Regions from separate parts of the Halomonas sp. PAMB 3264 genome, predicted to be linked through region 3. Evidence: predicted binding sites of a transcription regulator. Region 3 holds the regulator's gene; each other region holds the start of a gene.

Region 1 (6,903 bases), 1.5 Mb from region 3:
GACGAGCCTGGACGGCGACTTGAAGCGCACCCTGGAGCCGCGAGCGGCTTCGCCCCAGGCGCGGCTGAAGGTGATTCGCGAACTCAGCGCCGCCGGGGTGCCGGTGGGGGTGTTGATCTCGCCGGTGATACCGGGGCTGACCGACCACGAAATCGAGCGGCTGATCGAGGCGGCCCGCGGCGCCGGCGCGCGCACCGCGAGCTGGATGCTTCTACGCCTGCCCCGCGAGGTCGCGCCGCTGTTCCAGGCGTGGCTGGTGGCCCACTACCCCGAGCGCGCCGACAAGGTGATGAGCCTGATTCGCCAGTGCCGGGGCGGCAAGACCAACGAGGCGGCGTTCGGCAAGCGCTTTCGCGGTGAAGGCGTGTTCGTCGACATGATCGAGCAGCGCTTCAAGCGCGCCAGCCGTCAATGGGGCATGCAGCCCCGCGCCGAGCAGGGGCTCAACACGCGCGACTTCAGGCCACCCCGTACTCAGGGCGACCTGTTCGACTAACCAACGCTAACGGTTCGGGCCGCGCCGCGCCTTGAGCTCGTCGAGCACCAGCGCGAAGAAGCCGCGGATCTCCTGAAGCTTCGGCCGGGCCTCGACCATCAGGGTGTCCATCTTTTCGAGCTCCTGAGTCTGGGCTTCTCGGGCGTCGAGCTCAGCGCGAATTTCGTCGATGATCTCCACCGAGTCGTTCAACATCGCCTTGAGTTCGGCGGTCGAGGTGGTGTGCAGGCTTGGCCTGGAACCTTGTTCAATACTCATGGCGCCCTCCTTACAGTACGGTAACAGCGATCAGCAGGGCCGGCAGCGCGATGAACACGCCCAGCACCCAGCCGGCGGCCAGCGCCTTGCGCTCGGCGGCGACCCGGCCCAGCCACTGCGCCCCTTTCACCGGTAGCAGACGCAGAAACGGCAGTCCGCCGATGATCAGCACGGCGCACAGATTGAAAAGCAGATGCACCAGGGCGATCTCCAGCGCCAACAGCGCCGTGGCACCGGAAATCGCCGTGGCGGCCAGCAGCGCCGTCATGGTGGTGCCGATATTGCTGCCGATGGTGAACGGATAGATCTGGCGCAGCGTGAACGCGCCAGAGCCGGCCATGGGCACCATCAGGCTGGTGGTCGTGGAGGACGACTGCACCAGCATCGTCACCAGCGCCCCGGAGGCCACACCGGTGAACGGCCCGCGGCCGATGGCGCTGAGCATGATTTGTCTGGCGCGCCCAACCATCAGCGTCTTCAACAGCTTGCCGATGTAGCGAATGGAGAGAAAAATCAGCGCCACGCCGATGACGATCAAGGCGATACCGCCGGCCACCGCCGGCAAACTCGCCACCAGCTGGCCTGCCGTGTCCGTCACCGGCTGGGTCAGCTGGCCCACGATATTGACGTTATCCAGCGAAAGATCGGCATCGCCGTAGAAAACGCCGGCCACGGCGCCGGCCATACGCTCCAGCGGGTGGAACAGGATCTCGATGGGGAGCAGGATCACCACGGCCAGCAGATTGAAGAAGTCGTGCACGGTGGCGGCGGCAAAGGCGCGGCGAAACTCGTTCTTGTCGTTGACGTGGCCCAGGCTCACCAGCGTATTGGTCACCGTGGTGCCGATGTTCGCCCCCATGACCATGGGGACCGCCACCGCGACCGGCAGCCCCCCGGCCACCATGCCAACGATCACCGAGGTCACCGTCGAGGACGACTGGATCAAGGCGGTGGCGACGATGCCGACCATCAGGCCGACGAAGGGGTTGGTGGCGAACTCGAACAAGCGCTCGGCGTGATCACCGGTGGCGAGCTTGAAGCCGTCGCCGACGATGGATACCGCGCAGATCAGAAAGTAGACTAACAGCAATAGCGTGAGCCACTGACGCAGGCGGCCCTGCTTCTCCTTTTGCGCCGGGCGAGCGTAGCTCTCTGGCGCGGCGCGATGGGTCGTCTCTACCATGGTGATCCCTCCGGCGGTTGGTAACGTGGCGCACGTTCACCCTTCCACGTTGCGCGCCGCAGGTGACAGCCTGATGACGCCCGCGTGACGACGCTCACTTATTCCTGATATCACCCCTTTGAACCACCGAGCCGGAACGCCTTATGACCCAGCCCTCGAGTAAGCAGCCCTTGAGCAAGACCCGATCGAGTTTCTACCGCCGCCTCTACGTGGCCCACCTGATCGACCAGGGCGTGGCCAGCGTGCCGGCACTGATCGAGGCCACCGGCATGCCCCGGCGCACCGCTCAGGACACGATCAAGTCGCTCGACGAGCTCGATATCGTCTGCGTTTTTGAGGGCCAGGAAGGCGAGCGGCACAACATCGGCCGCTACGTGATCGAGAGCTGGGGCGCGATCGACCGGCGCTGGGTAAAAGAGCACGCCACAAGGCTGGGCGAGGCGCTGGGCTACTGCTAGCGCTTATCGCTCACCCAAGCGCTAGCGGGGCGACGGACGAGCAGTCTGGCCGCCAGCGGCGAGGTAATCATCTGGATGACGGCGAAAAACGCCGCGGGAATGGCGATCTCCGGCGAAAGCCCGGAGGCCGCGACGAACGCCGCCGCAATGCTGAACTCCTTCTTGCTCGTGGTAAAGAGATACGCCACCACCTCTGACCGCTCATTGGTGATCAGCCTGGACGCCGTGCCCACTGCGTAACCTGCCAGGTTCAAACACAGCGCTGCGGCAGCGATCACCAGAGCAAAGGCGCCGTACCCCAGAATGGTCGCGGCGTTGGGCCCCACCACCGCCAGCAGTATCAGCAGATAGAGGATAGAGCCCAGCCCCGCGTAGCGGTCGTCAAAGCGGGCAAGCGTTGTGCTGAACCGGGTGCGCAGCGCCACGCCCAGAAGCGTCGGAACGAAAACGATCAGTAAAAGCTCGACCACGATGGCGAAAAGCGGCACGTCGAGCTCGATGCCGGTAAGCGCGAGAAACAGCAGCGGGACCAGTAGCGGTGAAAGTGCCGTATTGATCGCGTTGAACACCGCCGCCATCGCCACGTTGCCCCGCGCCATCAGCACCAGAAGCGGTGATGACACGTCGGTGGGCAGCGTGCCTAGAAGCGTCTGCCCCGCGGCGAGCGCCCCGGTGCCGAAAAAGAGCCGCCCGGTCAGCCAGCCCAGTAGCGACATCGGGCCGTACACCAGACAAAGCGCCAGCAGCGGCCGCGAGGGGCGGCGCAGCACCGCGCCGACCTGATGGGCATCGAAGGTCAGGCTGATGACGAACATCAAAAGCGCCAGCAGCGGACCAATCAGCGGCGCCAGCGCCACGCCCGCCGCCGGGTACAAAAGCCCCAGCGCGGCCACCGCCATCACCAGCCATAGAAGCTGAGCCTCGACCCAGACGATGACCCGACTCATGGCGAGCCCTTTGCAGGGTCACCGTCGACCGGCGCCCAGGCGAGCCGGGCGGCGTTCAGCGTCACGCTTAAAGAGCTCGCCGCCATGGCCAGCACCGCCGCCAGCGGCGGCACCGCCATGACGATGACCAGCCCCAGCGCCAGGGTGTTGTACACCGCCGAGAACACCAGGTTCTGAAGCATGACGTTGCGGGTACGCCTGGCCAGGCGCAGTAGCTGTACCACGCCGCCAATACCGGGTCGCAACAGTTGGGCCGCCGCCCCTTCACGGGCGGCATCGCTTGCCTGCATGGGCGCAACGCCCACACCCGCGGCGGCCAGACACAGCGTGTCGTTGACCCCGTCGCCCACATAAAGCGTGGGTGACGCAAGCCCCGCCAGCAGCCGCGCTTTCGCCTCCGGCGAGCGTTGGGCGTAGCACGCGTTGGGCGCCAGACCCACCTGCTCACCCAGCCAGCTCACCGCGCCCTGGCGGTCACCGCTGATCAGCGCCGTGAGATAGCCCTGCGCCTGCAGCGCGCGAACACTCGCCCGGCCATCCTCCACCGGCGGGTCGGCGAGATAAAACGTCGCCAGCCACCCGCGCTCATCGGCCACCACCACCTGGGAGGCGAAGGCATGGTCGGCTTGATGAGCCGCACCTTCAAGCGTGACGCCGCGCTCGCCAAGCCAGCCCAAACTTCCCATCCACCAGCGCTCGCCGCGCTCAAAAGCGATCACCCGCCCGGCGCCGGCGACTTCGTCCAGGCGCACCACGCGGCTTGCGTCCTCCTCTTCGTTCTGTTTATCGCCACTTTCAAGCGCCCAGCGCAACAGCCCCTGGGCCAGCGGATGCTCGCTTTGCCGGGTGGCGGCGGCGAGCTTTCGATGAAAGTCACCACCGAGCGCATCGCGGCACTCGGCGTGAACGACCCGGTGGCGGCCGGCGGTGAGCGTGCCGGTTTTATCGAAGGCCACCGCACGCACTCGGGCCAGCGTCTCGAACGCGCCGGGGTCTCGCAGGGCCACGCCGCGCTGCAGCGCCTGGTCGCTGCCGGCAAGCGTTGCCAGCGGCACGGCCAGCCCCACCGCGCAGGGACAGGCGACCACCAGCACGGAAAGCGCTCGTACCACCGCCTCATCAAGGCTTGCGCCCAGCATGAAGGCCACGGGCAGCGTGATTAGCGCAAGTACCAGCGCGACAGGGCTCAACCAGGCCGCGAAACGGTCGGCCAGCTTGTGAAGCTCCCCCTTTTGGGTTTGCAGCAGACGCATCTGCTCACACAAATGATCCCGGCGCCGCTCGCCGGGCGTAGCGTTTACCCGAAGCCGAAGGGCCACTTCGCCGTCGGCCTCGATGAAGCGGTAGCCGGCGTAAACCCGCTGGCCCGCGACCAGATAGCGCGGTACGCTTTCACCGGAGAGCGTGGCGGTATCGAACCAGCCGGCGCTCATCAGTTCACCGTCGAGCAGCAGGGTCTCGCCCGGCGCCAGGCGTTGAACATCGTTCATGCACGCTGCGCTCAGCGGGTGCGACGCGATTTGCCCTTCCCGCTCGAGCGTCACATCGCCCGGCGCCAGCGCCAAGGCCTCGAAGGCTTTCAGGCCCCGCTGGCGGCACAGCGTTTCAGCCAGCCGCCCGACCAGCAAGAGCGCGATCAGCATGACGGCCGTATCGAAGTACACCTCGACAGACCCTTGGCCAAGAAGCCAGACCGACACCGCCATCGCCCCCAGCACGCCCAGGCTCACCAGCACGTCCATGCCTGGCCGGCGGGCCAACAGCGTACGAAACCCGGCGCGGTAGAACGGCACGCCGGCGTAGAGCACCACGGGAAGCGAAAAGGCGCCGGAAACCCAGGCCATGACCAGCTCGATACGCCCCGCCGGTACGGCGCCGGCGTAGATCAGAATCGAGGCGAGCATCGTCCACATGCCGAACACCGCGGCGACCCCCAAACGAAGACTCAGGTAGCGCCCCTCTTGTTCGAGCCGCTCGGCGGCGTCCTGCACCGCCTCGAGCTCGCCCAGCCGATAGCCGATGCGCGAGACCCGCGGCGCAAGAGTTGCAAGCGCGATGGCCTGTGCCTCGCCCTGTACGTACACCGTGGCGGTGGGATAGTGAACGCTTGCCTGGGTAATGCCGGGTGCGCGCTTCAAAACGCCTTCGACGGCAAGCGCGCAGCTGGTACACCACATGCCGTGCAGACTAAAAAGCGCGGTCGAGCCGGCAGGCGCGCTATCGCTCATGGCGTCGATCGCCCCACCGGCGTTACAGACAGGGCGGCACGCCGATGATCGGCATGCCGGTAAAGACCACCCCAAAGGCGGAGAAGAGATAGAGCCCAGCGGAGACCAGCGCGTTAAAGCGCGGCCGGCCGGTAAGCTCGCGGCCTACCTTCCAGCCGGCCCAGGCAAGCCAGAAAAGCAAGACAGTGGTGGCGACGCTGACAAGCCCAAGCCCCAGGTTGAGGCCAGTCAGTGAGCCTTGATCCGGTGCCGGCGGCGCTACGGCGCAGGCCACCGACAGCCCGCCGTACACCGCCACGAACCAGATACTCCAGAGCGTGAGCCCGACGATCAAATGCGCCGGATGGCCAAGGTGTAGTCGCTTGAACGCGGTTGGCATCATCTAGCCTCCCATTACGCGGGGCAGCACGCCGAGCGCGCCGACCAGCACCCAGAACGTCACCAGGTTGTAGCGCCAAAGCTGCACCACCACTGCCGGCTCGAAGGGCGCGTGGGCACCCACGTAGCCGCAGCGCACGCGAAACCCCTGCATCGCGGTGAGAATCATCGCAAGCGCCCCATGGAACAGCGCGTACACCAGCCCCACGAGCAAAATCGCATCGTGGCTGGTTTGGGTAGGCTCGAGCCCGGCACTCAGCAGCGACCAGAGCACCAGCCCCACCTGCACCGCGCCCAGCAGCGCGGCGATGAAAAACCCGCCCATCAGGCCGCTATCGCGGCGGGCGCGAAGCCCGCGTACCAGCTTCTCCATGACGCCGGCGCCCACCGTGAGCGCGATGCCGGCGCAGACCAGCACCAGCAGTGAAAGCGGCGACACCTCGGGCATGCGCCACTCGGGTGAGACGGTCCAGAGATAGAACCAGCCGAAAAGATACGAAAGAAAGAACGACCCGTTGGCGATCGAGAACGTCGCCATCGCCCAGACGCCAGGCCCACTCATGGTGCGCGAATGCAGGGGCGGGTCGCCTTCCTTGACCTCGGCGTCCGGGGCGGCCTTGGGGTGGGCGCCGTTCTCCCAGGCCCAGCGCAGCAAAAACACCCCGGCGACGATGACGAACACCGCGGCGACCGGGTAGAGGCGCGTCAGCAGACTGACACACACCACGGCCAGCGCCAGCGCGGCCAGAAACGGCCACCAGGAGTTGCCCGGCAGGTGAACGATTTCGCGCACCTTGCCGGTGATGGAATCAGATCCCCACATCTCGCGCCGCCCGTGGCTCGCCACCGCCAGGCCATGTTTGCCTTCGGCCATGGTGCGCGGTAAATCCGGGTTGTCCCACAGCGGGTGGCGGGTTTCGATGTTAGGCAGGCTTACGAAGTTATAAGCGCTTGG
Region 2 (6,903 bases), 330 kb from region 3:
CGCGTGGTTGCAGCACTCATTAGGCAGGTGATCCCGGGCCAGGCGCAGCACGGCGGCGTTGTCGCGATCGGCCAGGCCCGGCACGGTGACGTTGAGCGCCTCGGTGTCGATGGTGACTCGCTTGCCACGCGCCGAAAGCTCGGCCTTGAGCGAATCGGCATACTGTGTGAAGCGGTCAAACACCTCGTCGAACGTCTCGGTCGGCAAATGACGAATCTCCCACTCGAAGGTACATTCGCGCGCCATGATGTTGATCGCCGTACCGCCTTTGATCCGGCCGACGTGCAGGCTGGTGTGGGGCACGTTGAAGGCCTCGTCCACCCGGCCCTCCTCGACCAGGGCGGTCATGGTGTCCTCGATGAAACTCACCAGCCGCGCGGCCACGTGGATCGCCGAGGTGCCCTGGTTGACCTGGCTGCTGTGCGCCTCGACCCCGGTGACCGTGGTGCGCAGGTTGGTCGCGCCTTTTTGCGCCACCACCGGCTGCATCAGGGTCGGCTCGCCGACGATGACGTGAGCCGTGGTGGAGTAGTGTTCATAAAAGCGCTTGATCAGCTCCGGCGCGCCGACGCAGCCGATCTCTTCGTCATAAGAGAAGCCGAAGTAGATGGGCTGCTTGAGAGGCGCCTTCACCCACTCGGGCACCATGGCGAGCGCGCAGGCGATGAAGCCTTTCATGTCGCAGCTTCCCCGGCCGTAAAGCCGGCCGTCGCCGCCGTCGTGAAGCGTAAACGGGTCCGTCGACCAGGGCTGGCCCTCGACCGGCACCACGTCGGTGTGGCCCGACAGCATCACCCCACCCGGCGCGTCCGGGCCGATACGCGCAATCAGATTCGCCTTGGTGTTGCAGGGGCTCATGACCCGCTCCGAGGCGACGCCGTGCTTGGCCAGATAGCCTTCGACGAATTCGATCAGCGCCAGGTTGGAGCCGCGGGAGGTGGTATCGAAGGCGATGAGTTGGGAAAGAAGCGATTCTGCATTCGTCATGACGTATCTCGGGTTAAGCGCGTTGCCACCACCCTAGCACTGCCCACCGCGCTCGCCTACTGCCAAAGTGGCATGAGCCTTGAACCTTCGTCCGGTTATCGTTCATCAATTTGTCATATAGACTCACTACTGTTCAGTGCACCTCACAAGCTCAATAAACGTACTGCGCCGCCCGGCCATGCCCGGGCCCACAAGGAGTGATGTATGTCTCGTTTCACGTTACGCGCGTTATCCGTCGGTATCGCCGCGGCAAGCCTGAGCATGTCCGCCCAGGCCGCTACCGAGATCACCTGGTGGCACTCCATGGGCGGCGAGCTCGGCGAGCGCCTGAGCGCCCTGGCCGAGGACTTCAACGCCACTCAGGATGAGTACCAGGTCACGCCCTCCTATCGGGGTGAGTACGAAGCGACCATGGTCAACACCATCGCCGCCTTCCGTGCCGGCGAGCAGCCTCACATCGTACAGATTTACGAAGTCGGCACCGGCACCATGATGGCCGCCCAGGGCGCCATCTACCCCGTGTATGAGCTGATGGAAGCACACGGCAACGACTTCGACGCAGACAACTACCTGCCCGTGGTGACCGGCTACTACACCGACACCGACGGCAACATGCTCTCGATGCCGTTCAACTCCTCCACGCCGATTCTCTACTACAACAAGGACGCCTTCGAGGCCGCCGGGCTCGACCCGGAAACCCCGCCGACCACCTGGGCGGAAATGGGCGAGATGGGCCAACAGATCGTCGACGAAGGCGCAGCGTCCTGCGGCTTCACCATGGCCTACGCGGCCAACTGGATCGGCCTGGAGAACTTCTCGGCGCTGCACAACCAGCCGATCGGCACCCAAGAGAACGGCTTTGGCGGTCTGGACACCGAGTTCGTCTTCAACGGCGAGGTGCAGGCGCGCTTCTGGGATCAACTCAAGGAGTGGAGCGACAGCGGCGTTTACAGCTACGCCGGCCCCGCCAACGGCCCGGACGCAGCGCCCTCGTTCTACGCCGGCGACTGCGCGATGTACATGAACTCTTCGGCCTCGCGCGCCGACGTGCTGGCCAACTCCGACTTCGAGGTCGGTTTCGGCATGCTGCCTTACTATGATGACGTAGAGGGCGCGCCGCAGAACTCGATCATCGGCGGCGCGACGTTGTGGGTGCTTTCCGGTCATGAAGACGACGAGTACGCCGGCGTGGCCGAATTCCTCGAGTACCTGTCGCTTCCCGAGGTACAGGCCGAGTGGCACCAGGGCACCGGCTATCTGCCGATCACCACCGCCGCGTATGAGCTGAGCCAGGAGCAGGGCTACTACGAGGAGAACCCGGGTGCGGATCTCGCTATCGAGCAGATCAACCTGAACGAGCCCACCGAGAACTCCAAAGGCCTGCGCTTTGGCAACTACCCGCAGGTACGCATGGTGCTCGACGAGGAGTTCCAGGCGGTGCTGGCCGGCGACAAGAGCGGGCAGGAAGCGCTGGATGACGCGGTCGAGCGCGGCAACCAGATCCTGCGCGATTTCGAGTCAGCCAATAACTAACGCTTGATCGTCTCACGAACCCCGGCCCTTGCGCCGGGGTTCGTCGTGAGAGCCCTCCCCTGCGCCTGCCTTCGCTTTCAAGGCGGGGTTCACGGGACGGCTTTTCCGGGCGCTCGTGATACAGGATTCATCATGCAGACCAAACGCTCCACCTATCAGAACCGGTGGCTTCCCTACTGCCTATTGGCGCCGCAGCTCATCATTACGCTGGTGTTCTTCATCTGGCCGGCGAGCCAGGCGGTGAAGTCGAGCTTCGAGCGCACCGACGCCTTCGGCTTCAAGACCACCTTCGTGGGACTTTCGAACTACGCGCGCATTCTGAGCGACCCAAGCTACCTGAACGCGCTGGGGCGTACGGCGATCTTTGCCGTGTCTGTCACGGTACTCTCCATGGGGTTGGCGCTGTTGCTGGCGGTGTGCGTCAACCGGGTGTTGAGAAGCGCGAAGTTCTACACCACGCTGCTGGTCTGGCCCTACGCGGTCGCGCCGGTGGTGGCCGGGGTGCTGTGGTGGTTTCTGTTCAACCCGACCATCGGGCTTTTGCCCCACGTGCTCGACTGGTTCGACATCGACTGGAATCACCGGGTCTCGGGCAGCCAGGCGATGATACTGATCACCATTGCCGCGGCCTGGAAGCAGATCTCCTACAACTTCCTGTTCTTTCTGGCCGGACTTCAGTCGGTGCCCAAATCGCTGATCGAGGCCGCCGCCATAGACGGCGCCACGCCCTTCAAGCGCTTCTGGAGCATCGTCTTTCCGCTGCTGTCACCGACCACCTTCTTCTTGCTGATCATCAACATCAACTACGTGATGTTCGACACCTTCGGGGTGATCGACGCCACCACCGGCGGCGGGCCGGGTCAGGCGACCATGACGCTGGTCTACAAGGTCTACACCGACGGCGTGGCGGGGCTCAACATCGGCTCCTCCTCGGCCCAGTCGGTGCTGTTGATGGGTATCGTGATCCTTCTGACGTTCGTGCAGTTCCGCTACGTGGAACGCCGAGTCAACTACTAGCGCAAAGGTCTTGACCATGGTCGAAAACAGACCCTTCTTGAATATTCTGACCCACGCGGTGCTGATTCTCGGCGTGCTGGTCGTGGCGTTTCCGGTGTACGTGGCGTTTATCGCCTCGACCCACGAACCCGGCGCCTTCGTGCGCGGGGTGCTACCGCTCACGCCCGGCGACCACCTGTGGGATACCTACTCACAGATGCTCGGCTCGGGCTGGCAGGTCGCCGGCGCCCCACCGCTTTGGCTGATGCTCGGCAACTCGACGATCATGGCGCTCACCATCGCCATCGGCAAGATCGCGATCTCGATTCTCTCGGCGTTCGCCATCGTCTACTTTCGCTTTCGCTTTCGCCTGCTGGCGTTCTGGATCATCTTCATCACGCTGATGCTGCCGGTGGAGGTGCGCATCATCCCCACCTACGCGGTGGTCGCGAACTTGGGCATGCTCAACTCCTACGCCGGGCTGACGCTTCCGCTGATCGCCTCGGCCACGGCGACGTTTCTGTTTCGCCAGTTCTTCATGACCGTGCCCGAGGAGCTGATGGAGGCGAGCCGCGTCGACGGCGCCGGGCCGATGAAGTTCTTCAAGGACATACTGCTGCCGGTCTCGATCACCAATATCGCCGCACTGTTCGTGATCATGTTCATCTACGGCTGGGTGCAGTACCTGTGGCCGCTGCTGGTCACCACCGACGAGGATTTCTATACCGTCGTGCTGGGGATCAAACGCCTGATGGCCTCATCCGACCGGGTACCGGCGTGGAATTTGATCATGGCCACCGTGATGCTGGCCATGGTGCCGCCGGTGATGGTGGTGCTGTTGATGCAGAAACTGTTCGTGAAAGGCCTGACCGAGACGGAGAAATAGCATGGCCAGTGTGACCCTGGAAGGGATCAAGAAAACCTACGCCGGCGGCGTGCAGGCCGTCAAAGGCGTCGACCTTGCCATCGAAGACGGCGAGTTCGTGGTGCTGGTGGGCCCGTCAGGCTGCGGCAAATCCACGCTTTTACGCATGGTGGCGGGGCTCGAAACGATCTCCGAAGGCACCCTCAAGATCGGCGACCGGGTGGTCAACACATTGGAGCCGGCCGAGCGCGACATCGCCATGGTGTTTCAAAACTACGCGCTCTACCCGCACATGACGGTGTACAACAACCTCGCTTACGGGCTGAAAAACCGCGGTTTCAAGAAACCCGCGATCGAGGAGCGGGTGCGCAAGGCCGCGAAGATGCTCGAGATCGAAGAGTACCTTCAACGCAAGCCGCGCAACCTCTCCGGCGGCCAGCGCCAGCGCGTGGCCATGGGCCGGGCGCTGGTGCGCGAGCCGGCGGCGTTTCTGTTCGACGAGCCGCTATCGAATCTGGATGCCAAGCTGCGCGTGCAAATGCGCGTGGAGATCCGAAAGCTGCAGCGCCGCTTGAAGACCACCAGCCTCTACGTCACCCACGACCAGCTCGAGGCGATGACCTTGGGCGACCGCCTGGTCGTGCTCAACGCCGGGCAGATCGAGCAGGTGGGCACGCCCATGGAGATCTTCAACCGCCCGGCGAGCATGTTCGTGGCCGGCTTCATCGGCTCACCGGCAATGAACATGCTGCCGGTCGAGTATCTGGCCACGCGAAGCGCCGACAACCTGCTCGACGACCTGCCCGCCGGCACCGATATCGTCGGCATCCGCCCGGACGACATGCGCTTGACCCCGCCCAACGCCCCACACCTGGTGGTCGATTCCACCCTGGAGCTTTTCGAGGCCGCCGGCGCCGAAAGCCATCTTTACGTGCGCCTGGCGGGCAGCGAGCAGCCTACGGTGATCCGCACCAGCTCAGGCTCCCCCCCGGTGAAGGAAGGCGAGACGCTGCGCTTTTATGTGGCCCGCAGCGCCCTGCACCCGTTCAATCAGGAAAGCGGCCAGCGCACCGACTGAGGTGCAAGCAAGCACTCACTCGCCCACGTCTCCCTCTGCCACATCGACAATGCGCCCTTCCACCCGGGGCGCGATCTCGCCCTGCTCCACCAGATAGTCGCGCAGCATTTCCCAGTCGGTATTGCCGACTATGTGGCTGCGGTCACTCTCATGGGCGCCTTCAAGCGCGGTGTGGCTGTCGCCGCCGGCGGCGGTGAAGTTGTTGGTAGCGACTACATAGGTGCGCGCCGGGTCGATAGCGGTGAGCGCGCCGTTCTCGGTCACCTTCAGGCTCACCACCCGCTCGCCGGCCGGTTTGGCGCTGTCATACACCACCTCGGTGCCCTTGGAGACGTGCAGGAACGCGCCGCTCTCCTCCGGGGCGCCGGCCAGGGCGATCTCGAAGGTTTCCAGAAGCTCGGCGCCGGTCAGGTCCATTAATGTCAAACGGTTACCGAAGGGCTGCACGGCGATCAACTCGCCCACGGTCACGGGGCCGGCGGGGATCGGCTCGCGCACGCCGCCGCCGTTTTGCAGCGCCAGCACGGTCTGCGGGTTCACCCGGCGCGCGGCGGCCAGCTGGCCATCCGCGATCAAATTGCCCAGCGCGGTTTCGTTGGCGCGCACGCTCTGTTCGTCGCCGCTGCCGTGACGCGGGTTGGGCAAGGCCTCGGCGAGTGTCACGCCCACTTCGGCATCGCGCAGCGCTTCGATTTGGGCCGTATACGGCGCGAGCATCGCGGCGGCATCGGTGTCCGGCTCGAAGTCTTCCGCCGCCAGCAGTTCGCCGCTGGCATCCGTCACTACGCCGTCGTCATCGAAGGTGACCTGCATGACCCCCAGGTACTTGCCGTATTCGTTCGCCTGGCCGATGACCGTGGGCGCTTTCGCCTCGCCCCGGTCGTTCTCGGCCACGGTCACGGGCGACTCGAGCCGGGTGTGGCTGTGCCCGCCGATGATCACGTCGATCCCCTCGACGTGCTGGGCAAGCAGCAGGTCGTTGCCCACCGCCGGGTCGCTATCGAAGCCCAGATGCGTCAGCGCGACGATCTTGTCGATGCCCTGGGCTTCAAACGCCGCGACCATCGCCTCGGCCGCCGCGCGGTAGTCACCAATGGTGACGTTTCCCGGGCTCGAAACGGTCTCGCTCGACGGGGTGCTCAGCCCGAACACGCCAATGCGCTCGCCGCCCTGCTCGAGGATCACGCCGTCATAAAGATGCCCCGGCTGCGGCGCAGCGCTGATCGAATCCCCCAGCCGCTCGCTGAACTCCGGTGCGCCGGAAAAGTCCAGATTGGCGCCCAGAATGGGAAACTCGGCGGCCTCGAACAGAGCCACCAGGGCCTGGTGGCCCTGTTCCGGGTCGTTCAGGTCGAACTCGTGATTGCCGGGCACAAACGCGTCATAGCCCATCGTATTCATGAACTCGACGGCGTCCAGCCCCTTGAACGCGTTGAAGTAGAGC
Region 3 (6,903 bases):
TAGCCACAGCGCAAGCCGGAGTTTCATTAGGAGACGGCGTCCTTGAGCGCTTTACCGGGCTTGAACGCCACGTTCTTGCTAGCCGGAATGTTAAGCGGCTGGCCGGTTTGCGGGTTTTTGCCGGTGCGGGCAGCGCGCTCGCGTACGGTGAAGGTACCAAAGCCGATCAGGGCAACGTCTTCGCCTTTCGCCACGCTGTTGGTGATCTCGTCGAGAATGACGTTCAGCACTTGGCCTGCCTTGTCCTTGGACAGGTCAGCGTTATCGGCGATGGCAGCGGCCAGGTCAGGTTTGCGCATAAAAGGGGTCTCCCTGATAGAAAAAATAAGCGTAACGCTTATGAGTGCGATTGAAAACGAACGAGTGTTTTAATTTTATCGCTCAAGCGCGATACGGGGGCTCGAGCGTCTCCGGGTTACGATTTAGCCTAGCAGCGCGGGCACCGCTCTGGAAAGCTCCACTTTCCTTTTGACCGCCTCGCCTGTCAACGCAAACCCGACTAATTGACCATCTTTATCGTCGGCAAGTGCGGTCAACGTATCGCCGTCACCCTCGACGCGCCACTGGGCGACCGGCGCGACCGGCGGATAGGCCACCACGGGTAGAAGCGGCGTTTTGACCACCACCGGCCAGGCGCCGAGGCGTACGCGGGTCGGCTGGCCGGTGAGGGTGGCGGCCAGCGCCTTGACGCTGGCCTGAAGCGGCGGGACGTACATGGCGTTGACGCCGTCGATGCACGCCGCATCGCCCAGGGCGTAGATGCCGGCATGGGAGGTCGCAAGCGTCCGGTCGACCCGAATGCCGCTCTCGCTGACACTGATGCCCGCCTCGCGCGCCAGCGCGCTTCGCGGCGCAAGCCCGGTGGCCATCAGCACCACATCGACGTGATGGGTGTCGTCGCTGTCCAGGCTCAAAACGATATCGTCGTGCTCGCCGGCGGCGATGCGGCTCACCGTGCGACCCAGCGCAAGTTCGATGCCGCCGGCCTCGAACGCGCGGCCCAGCGCCTGGCCAAGCGTTGCCGGCAGAAGGCGGGGCAGCGGCGTGGTCTCCGGGGCGATCAGCGTGACCTGGTGGCCGCCGACAAGCAGGTCGTTGGCGAATTCGCAGCCCACGAGCCCCGCGCCGACAACGGCGACGCGCGCGGGTTCTGGCGCCAGGGCGGTGTAAAAGCGACGGTAATCGTCCAAATCGTTGACGCTGAAAAAGCGCTCGGCGAGCCCCGCGGGAATGTCGAAGGCGTTTCGCGGGCCGGCACCGGTGGCCAGCACCAGCGTCTCGAAGCCCACATACTCGCCGTCTTCAAGGGTGACCCGGCGGCGGTCGCCATCGAGGGCGACGACCCGGGTGTTCGGCCAGAGCGTGGCGTCGAGCTCATTGGCAACGCTGGCGGCGCTTTTTTTGGCGAGCTTCTCCGGTGTCAGGCGCTTGCCAAAGCCCGTCGAGAGCAGCGGCTTGCTGTACTCATCGGCGCTGCCGACGCTTACCAGGGTAATCGAGCGGGTATCACCGAGCCTTCGCAGCTCGCGGGCAAGGCCGATGCCGGCCATGCCGGTACCGATGATGAGAAGATCCACCGGCGCATCGGCGTGAGAGAAAGAGTCGGCCATGCCTTCACCAGACGTTGAAATTCGGGGGCTCGAAACGCGGATGTTCTCGAGAAAAGCGCGTTGGGCCATCATGTTACACTAGCGCGAACGACTTGACCGCTCTGGAGATCGCGTGGCAATACACACTCAGCCGTTAGCGCTTTTTCCGCGCTGGCAACCCGTCGCGGCGTTTCGCCCGGCCATGAGCGCGCCCTGGTGGCAGTGGGTCGCCTCCACCGATTCGCTGACCGCACGGCTGGTCGCGGCGGGCGGGCGCCGCGCGTTTCGGGTACGGCTGCTGCGCCAGGGCGTCGGCGTACCCGAACGCGACGAAGCCCAGGCGCTTGGCCTTGCGCCGCGCCGGCTTGTTTGGTGTCGCGAGGTGGCGCTGTGCATCGATGACACCCCTTGGGTGGTGGCGCGCTCGGTGGCGCCGCTGGCGCAGCTCAAGGGGCTGCATCTCGAGCGTTTGGGTGAGCGTTCGCTGGGGAGCTGGCTGTTTCGCCAGCCAGATCTCGTGCGCGGCGCGCTTTACGCCACCGGCCAGCGTCCGGCGTTCGCTCATCGCCAGGCGCCAGAGCTTCCGAGCGTCTGGGCGCGGCGCTCGATCTTCTACCACGGCGGGCTGTCGCTTTTGGTGCAGGAAGCGTTTTTATCGACCCTGGCGGATGAACCCGATCTGGCTTCGCGCTAAGCTGGGCGCGCGATTTATCCTCGAGAGGTAAGCATGGACCGTTCTCTGCTGCGCCCGACCGGCTGGTCCCGGGCGCGTGATTTCATCACGCTGATGCGCCTCGATCGGCCCATCGGCACCTGGCTTTTGATGTGGCCGACGCTCTGGGCGCTGTGGATCGCCGCCGAGGGCGTGCCAGGACGCGGGGTGCTATTGATCTTTATCGCCGGCGTCTACTCCATGCGCGCGGCAGGATGCGTGGTGAACGACTACGCCGATCGCCACTTCGACGGCCACGTCAAACGTACCAAAAACCGGCCGCTGGCGACCGGGCGCATCGGGGAAGCCGAAGCCAAGGTGCTGTTCATCGCGCTGGTGGCGGTGTCGTTCATTCTGGTGCTGTTGACCAACTGGTTTACCGTGTTGCTGTCGGTGGGCGGGCTTTTGCTTGCCGCCGCGTATCCTTTCATGAAGCGCTATACCCACTTCCCCCAGGTGGTGCTCGGTGCGGCGTTCTCCTGGGCGATCCCCATGGCCTTTGGCGCGGTTCTGGGTCACGTGCCGCTCGAGGCGTGGGTACTATTTCTGGCCAACGTGCTGTGGACCGTCGCCTATGACACCCAGTACGCCATGGTGGACCGCGACGACGACTTGAAGATCGGCATCAAATCCACCGCAGTGCTGTTTGGCCAGGCCGACCGGCTGATCATTGGCCTGCTGCAGGCGGCCACGCTGTTACTGCTGGCCTGGGTGGGGTGGGCTATAAGTCTGGGAGGCTTTTTCTGGCTGGGCCTTGTGGCCATGGCGGCCACCTTCGTGCATCAGCAGCGCCTGATCGTTCACCGCGAGCGCGAGGCCTGCTTTCAGGCGTTTTTGAACAATCACTGGTCGGGGCTTGTGCTCTTCGCCGGGCTCGCCTTGAGCTTTTGGCCGGTGGCGGGCTAAGGTGGCAAAAGCGGGTGTCATAAAACTGTCACTCGCTCATGGTGTGATTGTCACCGATATGTCATCGACCACTTTGCCTGGACACCGTGAGGCCCGCCCATGACCGCCAAAACCGTTTTGATCGTCGACGATGAGGCGCCGATTCGCGAGATGATCGCGGTGGCGCTGGAGATGGCGGACTATCGCGTGCTCGAAGCCGATAACGCCCAGGATGCCCACGCGCTGGTGGTCGACAACCAGCCGGATCTGCTGCTGCTCGACTGGATGATGCCCGGTACCAGCGGCATCGAGTTGGCCCGTCGCCTCAAGCGCGAAGAGGCCACCGCCGAGCTTCCGATCATCATGCTCACTGCCAAGGGCGAGGAAGACAACAAGATCCAGGGGCTCGAGGCGGGTGCCGACGACTACATCACCAAGCCGTTCTCTCCCAGAGAGCTGGTCGCGCGCCTGAAAGCGGTGCTGCGGCGTACCACGCCGCGCGGCATGGAGGACCCGGTGGAAATCAACGGCCTGCTGCTCGACCCGGTAAGCCACCGGGTCAGCGCTCACGGCAAGGCGTTGGACATGGGGCCGACGGAATATCGACTGCTGCAATTTTTCATGACCCACCAGGAGCGCGCCTATACCCGCAGCCAGCTGCTGGATCAGGTATGGGGCGGCAACGTCTACGTCGAGGAGCGCACCGTGGACGTTCACATTCGTCGCCTGCGCAAGGCCCTGGGCGATGCTCATCAGAACCTGATTCAGACGGTGCGCGGCACCGGCTATCGCTTCTCCGCCCGGAGCTAGCGCGTGCACCTGTGGAGCCGGGAACTCTGGCGTATCGCCTGGCTTGCCACGCTCGGGGTGATCATGGGCTGGCTGTTTGGCGCGCCGGGGTTGGGCCTCGCCGCCGGGCTCGGCGTGTGTCTTTTCTACCACTTGCGCCAGCTGCGCGCGCTTTATCTATGGCTAACGCTTACGCCGAGCGAGGAGCCACCCGCCGGGCCCGGGCTCTGGGGCGAGCTTCTGGACCGGCTCTACCGCTACCAGAAAAGTCAGCGCATCACTCAGGGCCGCCTCAGAGCCACGCTTGCGCGTATTCAGGAGTCGTCGGAGGCGATGCGCGACAGCGTGGTCATGCTCGACCGTCACGGCGACCTGGAGTGGTGGAACAGCGCCGCCACAAAGATGATGGGGCTTCAAACCGCCCATGACCGCGGCCAGCACATCACCAATTTGTTGCGCGACCCCGCGTTTGTGCGCTACTTCTCGTCCCGCGAATACAGTGAGCCTCTAACGCTCACCTCACCCATCGACGAACGGCGCATTCTCGAGTATCAGATCACGCTTTACGGCGACGATGAGCGGCTCTTGATGGCACGTGATATCACCCGGCTGCACCGGCTGGAGCAGATGCGCCAGGATTTCGTCGCCAACGTCTCCCATGAGCTTCGCACGCCCTTGACCGTGCTCTCCGGTTATCTGGAAACCTACAGCGATCTGAGCGATCAACTGCCGCCAAGACTTGGCCGCAGCGTCGCTCAGATGCAGGCGCAAACCCTGCGCATGCAGAATCTGGTCGACGATTTGCTGCTGCTTTCGCGCCTCGAGATTGATCAGGGCGGCAAGGATCACCAGCCGTTGGCACTGGGGCCGCTATTGGAAAGCGTGTGTCAGGACGCCCGGGCGCTGTCCGGTCAGCAGCACGAAACGCCCCAGCAGATCGCGCTCGAGATCGAAAGCGACGCGCGGCTGATCGGCAGCGAGCAGGAGCTACGAAGCGCGGTGTCCAACCTGGTGTTCAACGCCGTGCGCTACGCCCCGGGGGGAAGTACGATTACGCTGCGCTACGCCGAGCTTGCCGAAGGCGGCGCCTGTATCGAGGTCAAGGACAACGGTCACGGCATCGACCCGGTACACATTCCACGGCTGACCGAACGCTTTTATCGCGTCGATAAAGGGCGCAGCACGGCCACCGGCGGTACCGGCCTTGGGCTTGCCATCGTCAAGCATGTGCTGATTCGCCACGACGGGCGGCTTTCAATCGAAAGTCGCCCGGGCTTTGGCGCTACCTTCCGCTGTATTTTCCCCGCCGCCCGCTTAAGCTGATCCTCTTTGAAACAACACCTGTACAAGTGTGTCAATATGGCATGTAAGAGTGGTACAGGAATGCTCATGTGTCATTTTTAGCCACTTTCAGAGCGCCTATACAGCCACATGAAACGCATTGTACAGGTTTTGTAATGTTTTATGTTATTGATTTTAAAGTAATTTAATTTTTTATTGGATTTATGGCACAGCCTCTGCAAAGATTTAAGTAAGAAAGACAGCTGCTTCAAAGTAGTCCGCCGCAAGGCACTCTTTCTTACTTTAAGCGGTACCACAGCAATTCAGGAGGTGGAATATGATGTCCAAGGAGCTACTCAAGAAAGCGGGTGTCGTAGGTATTGCGTTTGGTCTGTTGGCAAGCCCGATGGCCTTTGCACAAACCACCGAGCATCCGTCTATCGAAGAGAACCAGGATAGCATGGTCGAGCAGGATGAAACGCAAGATCATGGCGTCAATATGAACACCAATGAGAGCCCTGACTATACCCAGGAAGAGCTCACGACTGATCACCATACTCAAGGCCCGAACGATGAAACGATCGGCGAGCCGGACTCTACGGGCACCGCTCCGGATTCGATAGGCGATACCGATGAAGGCGCCGAAATGTCGCCGGAAGAAGTGGTCGAGAAAAACTCTGAGTCATAAGTAGTAGCTTTAAGTAACATTTGTTTGCAATTTCGGTACAAAGTATTACGCTTACGGAGTGAGCAAAAGAAGGGGCAAGGATGTCCCATTGCACGGATGCTCACCGATTCAAGGAATGAATCAAGCGAAGATCAAAACGTTTGTCAGGGTAGATTCCATGGTTGGAGACCCGCACAAGGATTGGAAGCTTACGTTACGTATCGAAATCGCTAAACGAGATCCAGACCCCGCCCTTTGCGGGGTCTAATTTTTTGTGGGTGCTACTTTCTTGTCGTAAGTATCGATAAGCGTGTGACGCTCTAAAAACCTTGAAACGTGTGACTGTCAGCCGCTTTCAACGGGCAGGCAGCCGTTCAAGATCACGGTAGTGAGCGTCCCACATCAACACTGCCCCGGCGACTGCTCCCGGTAGCAGGAAAAGATTGGCCAGCGGTATCCAGGTGATCAGCGTGACCAGACCCCCGTAGCTCATGCTGGGCCACCAGCGTTCGCCCAGCCGTCGGCGCATCTCCTTGAAGCTAACCTTGTTGTTATCCATCGGATAGTCCAGATAGGTGATCGCCATCACCCAAGCCGAAAACAGCGCCCATAAAAGAGGAGCCGCCAGATTGAGCCCGGGGATCCAGCTGAAGACGAACAGAAGCGCAACCCTGGGCAGGATGTAGCGCAGCTTTACGAGCTCGCGACCTACTGCGTCGAGCGCCGTTTTAGCCAGGCCGCGATCATCCAGCGGTTCTACCCCGGTGGCGGTGCGCTCCACGCGCGCGGCGAGAAACCCATAAAACGGCGCGGCGATAAAATGAGTCACCAGCGTGAACGTAAAAAAGATTGCCACCAGCAGGCTCAAAACGAACAGCGGCCAAAGCAGCCAGTCGAGCCAATCAAGCCAGCTGGGAATGCTCGCCATGGCGTGGTCCAGCCAGCCGGAAAAACGCCGTGCGGTGAAACTCACAAGGCCG

What was found. The regulator PhoB, encoded in region 3, activates phosphate uptake and scavenging genes when phosphate is short. The targets are predictions, from matches to a motif close to TGTCATANNNNTGTCANA.
Region 1: RN347_RS10525 (Na/Pi symporter) is a predicted target of PhoB. The motif match lies at 1,999-2,016, and genes of this name have one in related genera.
Region 2: ugpB (sn-glycerol-3-phosphate ABC transporter substrate-binding protein UgpB) is a predicted target of PhoB. The motif match lies at 1,088-1,105, and genes of this name have one in related genera.

The regions. Positions count from the first base shown of each region.
Region 1 is NZ_CP134866.1:2,325,460-2,332,362, forward strand. It holds gene RN347_RS10515 (PA0069 family radical SAM protein) at 1-496, shown strand, start outside; gene RN347_RS10520 (hypothetical protein) at 503-754, opposite strand; gene RN347_RS10525 (Na/Pi symporter) at 765-1,937, opposite strand; gene RN347_RS10530 (winged helix-turn-helix domain-containing protein) at 2,081-2,395, shown strand; gene RN347_RS10535 (bile acid:sodium symporter) at 2,392-3,342, opposite strand; gene RN347_RS10540 (cation-translocating P-type ATPase) at 3,339-5,570, opposite strand; gene RN347_RS10545 (hypothetical protein) at 5,593-5,952, opposite strand; gene ctaD (cytochrome c oxidase subunit I) at 5,953-6,903, opposite strand, start outside.
Region 2 is NZ_CP134866.1:3,460,877-3,467,779, forward strand. It holds gene argE (acetylornithine deacetylase) at 1-987, opposite strand, end outside; gene ugpB (sn-glycerol-3-phosphate ABC transporter substrate-binding protein UgpB) at 1,192-2,520, shown strand; gene ugpA (sn-glycerol-3-phosphate ABC transporter permease UgpA) at 2,653-3,537, shown strand; gene ugpE (sn-glycerol-3-phosphate ABC transporter permease UgpE) at 3,554-4,402, shown strand; gene RN347_RS15740 (sn-glycerol-3-phosphate import ATP-binding protein UgpC) at 4,404-5,459, shown strand; gene RN347_RS15745 (5'-nucleotidase C-terminal domain-containing protein) at 5,475-6,903, opposite strand, start outside.
Region 3 is NZ_CP134866.1:57,513-64,415, forward strand. It holds gene RN347_RS00255 (hypothetical protein) at 1-27, opposite strand, end outside; gene RN347_RS00260 (HU family DNA-binding protein) at 27-299, opposite strand; gene RN347_RS00265 (FAD-dependent oxidoreductase) at 423-1,610, opposite strand; gene RN347_RS00270 (chorismate lyase) at 1,723-2,283, shown strand; gene ubiA (4-hydroxybenzoate octaprenyltransferase) at 2,317-3,207, shown strand; gene phoB (phosphate regulon transcriptional regulator PhoB) at 3,307-3,996, shown strand; gene phoR (phosphate regulon sensor histidine kinase PhoR) at 4,000-5,298, shown strand; gene RN347_RS00290 (hypothetical protein) at 5,594-5,944, shown strand; gene cysZ (sulfate transporter CysZ) at 6,279-6,903, opposite strand, start outside.